2 regions of the Geodermatophilus sp. SMS 5-13 genome follow, and region 1 is predicted to be linked to the other one. Evidence: riboswitches for the same ligand, from Rfam matches in the RefSeq annotation. Region 1 holds a riboswitch; the other holds the start of a gene.
The links. Region 1 has a riboswitch for cyclic di-AMP ahead of AB3388_RS18225 (transglycosylase family protein). Riboswitches for the same ligand answer to the same signal wherever they lie in the genome.

Region 2: it holds a riboswitch for cyclic di-AMP, as region 1 does, so the genes downstream of both, AB3388_RS26305 (C40 family peptidase) here and AB3388_RS18225 (transglycosylase family protein) in region 1, are expected to answer to the same signal.

What each region holds. Positions count from the first base shown of each region.
Region 1 is NZ_CP165729.1:3,774,810-3,778,998, reverse strand. It holds gene treZ (malto-oligosyltrehalose trehalohydrolase) at 1-1,023, opposite strand, end outside; gene AB3388_RS18230 (NAD(P)-dependent alcohol dehydrogenase) at 1,081-2,046, opposite strand; gene AB3388_RS18225 (transglycosylase family protein) at 2,132-2,689, opposite strand; cyclic di-AMP (ydaO/yuaA leader) riboswitch at 2,690-2,849, opposite strand; gene AB3388_RS18220 (permuted SH3 domain-containing protein) at 3,168-4,189, shown strand, end outside.
Region 2 is NZ_CP165729.1:5,421,441-5,425,629, forward strand. It holds gene AB3388_RS26295 (DUF2568 domain-containing protein) at 1-257, opposite strand, end outside; gene AB3388_RS26300 (hypothetical protein) at 332-1,054, opposite strand; gene AB3388_RS26305 (C40 family peptidase) at 1,165-2,241, opposite strand; cyclic di-AMP (ydaO/yuaA leader) riboswitch at 2,258-2,407, opposite strand; gene AB3388_RS26310 (phytoene desaturase family protein) at 2,650-4,189, shown strand, end outside.

The sequences.
Region 1 (4,189 bases):
CTTGGCCAGCCCGGCGAGCCCGGCCTCGGCGAAGTCGCCGTAGTAGCCCTGCCCCTCGCCGGTCAGCGACGCGTGCAGGGCGTGGTGGAAGTCGTCGCTCCACTGGGCGGTCAGCCCGAGCCCGCCGGCCACCCGCGGGGTGACCATCCGCGGGTCGTTGAGGTCGCTCTCGGCGATCAGCGTCAGCGGCCGGCCGACGGCGACGGACAGCTTGTCGACCTCCTGCGCCATCTCCTCCAGCACGTGCGTGGCCCGCTCGTCGACCAGCGCGTGGACGGCGTCGAGCCGCAGCCCGTCGACGTGCATGTCCCGGAACCACATCAGGGCGTTGTCGAGGACGTAGCGGCGCACCTGGTCGGAGTCCGGCCCGGAGAGGTTGATCGAGCTGCCCCAGGTGGTGGCGCCCCCCGAGGCGTTGATCGGGAAGAACTCCGGCAGGTAGTTCCCGGACGGGCCGAGGTGGTTGTAGACGACGTCCTGGATCACGCCGAGCCCGCGCTGGTGGCAGGCGTCGACGAACCGCTGGTAGGCCGCGGGACCGCCGTAGGTCTCCTGGACCGCGTACCAGAGGACGCCGTCGTAGCCCCAGTTGTGCGGTCCGTTGAACGCGTTGACCGGCAGCAGCTCGACGAAGTCGACGCCGAGGTCGACCAGGTGGCCCAGCTTGTCGATCGCGGCGTCCAGGGTGCCCTCGGGGGTGAACGTGCCGACGTGCAGCTCGTAGACGGCGCCGCCGGCCAGCGGCCGCCCGGTCCACGCGGTGTCGCCCCACGAGTGGGCGGACGGGTCGAACCGGCGGGACAGGCCGTGCACGCCGTCGGGCTGGCGTCGCGAGCGCGGGTCCGGGCGCGGCGTCTGGTTGTCGTCCAGCAGGAACCCGTAGTCCGCCTCCGGGGAGGCCTCGACCTCCGCGCGCCACCAGCCGTCGTCGTCCCGGCTCATGTCGTGGACGGCGCCGTCGACCTGGAGCCGCACGCGCTCCGGCAGCGGCGCCCAGACGGCGAACTCGACGGGGTCGGGCATGGAGGAGCCTTCCTTCCGGCAGCGGGAGCCCAGGCATCATGCCCGGGCGCCGTCGGCTCAATCGTCGGCGACCCGGACGACGACGCTGCCGAGCTTGCGGCCGGTCTCGACGTACCGGTAGGCCTCGACGATCCGCTCGAGCGGGTAGCGGCGATCGACGAGCGGCCGGAACCGGCCGGACCCGAGCAGCTCCGCGAGGCGCCGGATCATCGCCTGGTCGTGCCGGGGATACGGGAAGCGCACCCGCCGGCCGGGCGACAGGGGCGAGACCGCCGCGAGCGCCAGGTTCTGCGCCGCCGGCCCGAGCTCCGCCGAGGTGTAGGTGCCGCGGGGTCCCAGCAGCGGCCGGCAGCGGGCGAACGTGCTCTTCCCGACCGCGTCGAGGACGGCGTCGTAGCGCTGCCCGTCGTCGGTGACGTCCTCGGCGGCGGCGTCCACGACGCGCTCGGCGCCCAGCCCGCGGACGACGTCGGCGTTGCCCGGCGCCACGGCGGTCACCCGGACGCCGCCGGCCGCGAGCAGCTGGACGGCCGCCGAGCCGATCGCCCCGGTGGCCCCGAGCACGAGGACGGACTGCCCGCGCCGAACCCGGGCGACCCGGACGAAGGCGAGGGCGTAGTGCGCGCCCTCGGTGGCCGCGGCCGCCTCGTGGAAGTCCACCCCCGGCGGCACCCGCGCGACCGAGGCGTGCGCGCCGACGGCCGGGTGCTCCGCGTGCGCGCCGAACCGGCCCTCCACGTAGCCGAACACGCGGTCCCCGGGCGCGAACGTCGTGACCTCCGGCCCGGCCGCCGTCACCACGCCCGCGAACTCCGTCCCGAGCACCCGCACGCGGGGCCGCGGGAGGCCGGTGCCGAGCCGGACGAGGACGGGCGTGCCCGCGCGGTAGGCGCAGTCGGTGCGGTTCACCGTCGTGGCCACCACGCGCACCAGCAGGTCGTCGTCGGCGGTCCGCGGCGGGTCCACGTCCAGGACCCGGACGACGTCCGGCGGGCCGTACCGGGTGCGGACGGCGGCGCGCACGGCCGGACCCTACCGGCGCCTCGACGCGACGAGAGCCGGGCCGGGGAACGCCACCCCGGCCCGGCTCCCTCGCCCGCTCCTCCCGTCAGACGTGCAGGCGCTGGCCCACGTAGATCATGTGCGGGTTGTGGACGGCGCCCCGGTTCTGCGCCCAGAGCGCGCGCCAGCTGATGCCGTGCGCACGCGCGATCTTCGCGAGCGTGTCACCGCTCTTCACCACGTAGCTGCCCCCGGACGCGTGCGACGCGTGCGAGGCCCGCGCCGACGTGGCACCCGGTGTCGAGCCGCCCCGCAGGTGCCGCCCGCAGACCGGCCACGCGCCGACGCCCTGGCCGGCGAGCGTCCGTTCGGCCACGGCGATCTGCTGCGCCGGTGATGCCAGATCGGCCCGGGCGGCGTAGGCGCCACCGCCGTAGGCCAGCCAGGTGGAGCGGCTGAACTGCAGCCCGCCGTAGTAGCCGTTGCCGGTGTTGATGTGCCAGTTCCCCCCGGACTCGCACTGTGCGACGCCGCTCCAGTCGTGTCCGGCGGCGGACGCCGGCGCGGCGAGGGCGACGCCCCCGATCGCGGTGCCCAGGGCCAGCGCACCGCCGCACAGCAGGCGGCGGACACGGCGGTACCCGGGAAGGTCGTGCTGGGACATGGATCCTCCGATCCCCGCCGGCGAGGTGAGCTGTCGGGTTCGGGCGATCGGTGTGCCCGGCCGCCGGTGGCGGCTTCACCCCGAGACGCAGCGCGTGCGTCAGATGTGGTTCCCCCGCCCCCGTCCGTGGGCTGATCAGAGGGACAGGCAGCCGGTGGACGGGGTTGGGCGGGCCGGCGCCTCGCACCCGGCCGAGTGAGGCCCGGGCACGCGCGAAACCGTAGGGAGGGCCCTCCGGCTGGGCCTGTCGAACCGGGCGGTTCCCGGGCGTGGCGTCGGCGTTTCGCCGACGCGCCGACGCCGGTCCTGCACAGCGCACTCGCCCCGCGACACACCGTCGCGGAGCGGGTGCTTCCCGCATCCGGGTGACGGTGCGCGCGTCGCGGCGGAACCGGCCCCACCGGCGGCTGCCGCCCGCTACGGTCCCGTGCCGACCGGTACCACCGAGTACCCCAACCCCGCCGGCAAGGGAGCATGCATGGGCGCGCTGCGAACGGTCGTCTTCCCGGCCCTGCGGCTGCTGGTCTGGGCGGTCATCGCCGCCGCCCTCGCGGTGCTCGCCTTCCGCGGCGGCGCGGACGCCGACGTGGCCGCCGGCCCCGGCGCGCCGACCGTCGACCTGACCGCGCCGACCGTTCCCGCCGCCCGCGGCTCGGTGGTCAACACGGTCACCGTCACCGGCACGGTCGTGGCCGATCCCGCCGTCCCGGTGAAGGCCACCGCGGCCGGCACCGTCCGCCGGCTGCTGGTCGCCGCCGGGGACCGCGTGACCGCGGGGCAGGCGCTGCTCGAGATCCGCTCGGAGGAGGAGCGCGAGCCCCTCACCGGCACCGACGCCGAGGGCAACCCGACCGTGACGCCCCGCCCGCCGCTGGTGACGACCACGACGGTGAAGACGGCCGCGGCCGGCACGGTCGGCGCCCTGGACGTGCTGGTCGACCAGGTCGTCGCGGTGGGGGACCGGGTCGGCGCGGTCTCCCCGGGCACGCTGTCGGTCACCGCCCCGCTCACCCAGGCCCAGCAGTTCCGGCTGCTCACCCCGCCCTCCACCGCGCAGGTCACGGTGCAGGGCGGCCCGGCGCCCTTCCCGTGCGGCGGCCTGACACTCGGCGCCCCGGACGACGACAGCGTCCAGGACCCGGCGACGGGCGACCCGTCCCTCGGCGGGGCGGTCACCGCGTCGGCCGGCGCGGGCGCCACGGCCCGCTGCGCGGTGCCGCCGGAGGCGACCGTGTTCGCCGGCATGGGGGCCTCGATGGCGATCGAGGCCGGCCGGGCCGACGACGTCCTGGTCGTGCCGATCACCGCGGTGCAGGGCACGGTGCAGACCGGCAACGTCTGGGTGATGGGCGCCGACGGTGCACCGGAGCAGCGGCAGGTCGCGCTCGGCCTCACGGACGGCGACCTGATCGAGGTGCGCGAGGGGCTTGCCGAGGGCGACGCGGTGCTGCAGTTCGTCCCGGTGCCCGACGACACCGTCCAGGACCCCGCGACGGGCGG
Region 2 (4,189 bases), 1.6 Mb from region 1:
AGCGCGAGCGCCAGGACCGCCGAGCCGTAGACGACGACCTTGGTGGCGACGGCGAGCACCGCGACCTGCACCGGCGCGTGCGGGGCGGCGAACAGGCCCCAGAGCACCGCCGCGGCCAGCGGGGCGCCGATGGCGGCCAGCACCCGACCGGTCGTCGTGGTGGACAGCGACCAGGCGCCGACCGCGAGCGCGGCGAGAGCGGCGATCTCTGAGGCGAAGGCCACGGTGGCCCAGGTCCAGTTCCACACGTGCGCCATGATTCCTGCTCCGTTTCGTGATCGACGATCCGATTCGAGAGCAGTGTTCTCGTCGACTGATGGGCTGTCAACCCTCACCCGGGCAGCGCCAGGGTCACGCAGACCACGCGGGCATGGCCGGCGGCGCAGTCGGGCGGCAGCCTCGCCTGGTCCAGCCGCCAGGACTCGAGGACGAGCTCGCGCGCGCCGTCCGGCACGGGGAACGCGACCTGCTGCTCGATCCGGCCGGTGTTGTCCGGCCGCATCGTCGCCGAGTAGACGACCGCCGCGGTCGGCGCGTCGACGATGCGGACCGCGACGGACTGGTTCTCGTCCATGCTCCCGGCGCGGACGGTCAGGGACAGGGTCGCCGGAGGGCCGGGCTGCACGGCGACCTCCGTGATCGACGGATGCCCGGAGAAGTCGGCCGCGCCGGCCGCCGCGAAGATGGCGAACAGCAGGCCCGCGACATAGGCGGCGGACCCGCCGGCCAGCGCAGCCACCTCCATGCGGGCCCCGCGGACCATGAGCGCCAGCAGGCTGAGGCAGACCGCCACCACGGCGGAGACGCCGGCGGCGACCAGCAGTTTGCGCGCGTCCGAGTCGTCGAGGAGCAGGTCGATGCGGTCGCTGTTCACCCCGAACACGGCGAGCAGCCCGCCGACGGCGGCGACGGCGCCGATCAGGGTCGTGGCGACGCGGTCCAGCTTGGGGATGCGCGGATCGGCCTCGCCGGCCGCCGGCGGGACGCCGTCGCCGTCCTCCGCTGCCCGCTGCCCCACCGTGCCCTCCCGGACCTCCGACCGAGCCGCCGGCACCGGATCGTCCTCCCCCGGGCGTCCGCGTGGCCGCCTTCCGGGCGCCGGAACACGACAGAGCCCCCGGCCGCGGGGGAGGCGGCCGGGGGCTCTGCGAGCGTGCGGGTGGGTCAGCCGGCGATGCGCCGCATCGCGGTGATCTTGCCGACGGCGTCGATCGAGGCCACCTTGACCACGTCGCCGGACGTCGGGGCGTGCACCATCTGGCCGTTGCCGATGTAGATGCCGACATGGCTGACCGGGCTGTAGAAGAAGATCAGGTCGCCCGGCTGGAGCTCGCCGCGGGAGACGGCCTGGCCCATCCGGGACTGCTGGAGGCTGGAGTGCGGGACGCTCACGCCGGCGGCCTTGTAGGCGAACAGGACCAGGCCGGAGCAGTCGAACGAGCCGGGGCCGGCGGCCGCCCACACGTAGGGCTTGCCACGCTGGGCCATCGCCGTGTCGACGGCGGTCTGCGCGGCCGTGCTGCTCGCCACGATCGGCCCCGAGGGCAGCGGCTCGGCCCGCTCGGCCCGGCTGGCGCGCTCCCCGCCGTGGCCGGCCAGCTCGGTGGTCGCCTGCCGCTCCTCGGCGGTGAGCCGGCTGAAGTCGGCCTGGTACTCGTCGACCTGCTTCTGCAGATCGGCCTGCTGGGCGGCGACCGCGTCGAAGGTGGCCTGGGCCTCGGTGGCGGCCTTGGCGGCCGTGGCCTGCGCCTGGGCGGCCACCTGGCTGGCCTCGGCGGCCTGGCCGAGGATCTCGTTCTGGTGCGCGGCGACCATGTCCAGCGTCGACATGCGCGCAACGAAGTCGTCGGCCCCGTCGCTGGTCATCAGCGCGGCGAAGCCGTTGAGCCCCTCGCCGGTGAAGGCGCTGCGGGCGATGCCGCGGACCTGCGCCTGCGCGGTGGCGAGCTCGGCTTGCGCCTGGGCCTGGGTGGCCTCGGCGGCGCGGACGGCGTCCTGCTGGGCGGTGAGCGCATCGCGCGCCTCGTTGAACTTCTCGGTCACGACCTCGAGGTCGTGGGCCCGGGCCGCCATGAGCGCGGCGGCCTCCTGCGCGGTGGCGGGGGCGGGCGCGGCCGAGGCCGGCACCGGGACGAACGCGACGCCGATGGCGCCGGCGAGAGTGAGGACCGCACGGCGCGCGGTGATCCGCGGGCGCTGCAGGAGGTTCGGGCGCGGGAAGGACGTCCGAGGGGTCGCCATGGCCTGGCGGCTCTCCATTTCTTCCGAATCAGCCGCCTACCGAGTTAGCTGACGGGTTCGGGCTCAGAAGGCGCCCGGCGGGCCGGCCTGGAGGGCCGGACCTGCTTCACCCCGGTGCTGCGGTGGGTCCCCGGTCCGGCGTCCGCGTCTCGCGCGGTCCACCGGTTCGGCGGCGCCCGGCGGGTGTCACTGAGTAGTGACTCAACGCCCCGACGGACATACAGACGGTAAGCGGATGACCGCCTCATGACAATCACCTGGATGTAATTTGTGCACCTCTTCACAACCGTTTGCGCTTCACAGCGCACGCTGCGTGACGAGCCCGAGCCCGAGCTCCGCGGCGTGTCATGTGAACGTGAACATGGCGACCTGGGCAAACGGCATCCGGGCGGCGGTTACGGTGCGCAGATGCCGCATGCGCGCTACGACGTCGTCGTTGTCGGAGGTGGACACAACGGCCTGACCGCCGCCGCCTACCTGGCCCAGGCCGGCCGGTCGGTGCTGGTGCTGGAGCGCCGGCCGGAGGTGGGCGGGGCCGCCGTCAGCCGGCAGCTGTTCGACGGCGTCGACGTCCGCCTGTCGGCCTACTCCTACCTGGTCAGCCTGCTGCCCGACCGCATCGTGGCGGACCTCGGCCTGGAGCTGACGCTCCTCGACCGGGCGGTCGCCTCCTACACCGCGGTGGCCCGGGGCGGCCGGTCGGTCGGCCTGCTGGTCGAACGGGAGGAGGGCCCGGCCACGGCCGCCTCGTTCCGGGCGCTCACCGGCTCCGATGCCGAGCTGGCCGGCTGGCAGCGGTTCTACGGCCGGCTGGCGACGCTCGCGGAGGACCTGGCGCCCACCCTCACCGAGCCCCTGCTCGCGCCCGGCGAGCTCGCCGGCCGGCTGCGCGACCCCGGGCTCTGGCACGACCTGCGCGAGCGCCCGCTCGCCGAGGTCGTCGCCGACCACCTCGCCGACGACGTCGTCCGCGGGGTGGCGCTCACCGACGGGCTGATCGGCACCTTCGCCGACGTGCACGACGCGGGCAGCGCCGCCGGCCGCTGCTTCCTCTACCACCTGATCGGCAACGGGACCGGGCGCTGGCGGGTGCCGGTCGGCGGCATGGGCGCGGTCACCGGGGCGCTGGCCGCGGCGGCCCGGGCTGCGGGGACCGAGCTGGTCACCCGGGCGACGGTCACGGCGCTGGAGCCCGGCCGGGACGGCGTCACCGTGCACTGGACGAGCGAGGACGGCGACGCCGCGGCCGAGGCCGGGCACGTCGTCGTCGGAGCGGCGCCGACCGTGCTCGCCGAGCTGACCGGGACCGATGCCGGAGCGCGGCCGAGCGGCTCGCAGCTGAAGGTGAACATGGTCCTGGCCCGGCTGCCGCGGCTGCGCTCGGGCACGGACCCGGCGACCGCCTTCGCCGGCACCTTCCACGTGGACGAGGCCGCCGGCCAGCTCGACGCGGCCTACGCCCGGGCCGCCGCCGGGCAGCTGCCCGAGACGATCCCGTTCGAGGTGTACTGCCACTCGCTGACCGATCCGACGATCCTCGGGCCGGAAGCGCGCGCCGCGGGCCTGCACACCCTGACGCTGTTCGGCCTGCACACCCCGGCGGAGCTCTACGCGGCGGACAACGAGACCACCCGCGGCGAGGCCGTCCGGCGGGTGGTCGCCCAGCTGGACGCGCACCTGGAGGAGCCGCTGCTGGACTGCCTGGCGCGCGACGCGCACGGGCAGCCCTGCCTGCAGGCCGCCTCACCGCTCGACGTGGAGGCCGCCCTGGCCATGCCGGGCGGCCACATCTTCCACGGCGACCTCGACTGGCCGGTGGCCCGCGCGCCGGAGGAGGCCGGCACGTGGGGCGTGGCGACCGCGCACCCGCGGATCGTCTCGGCGTCGTCCGGGGGCACGGTGCGCGGCGGCGCGGTCAGCGGGCTGGGCGGCTACGCGGCCGCCCGGC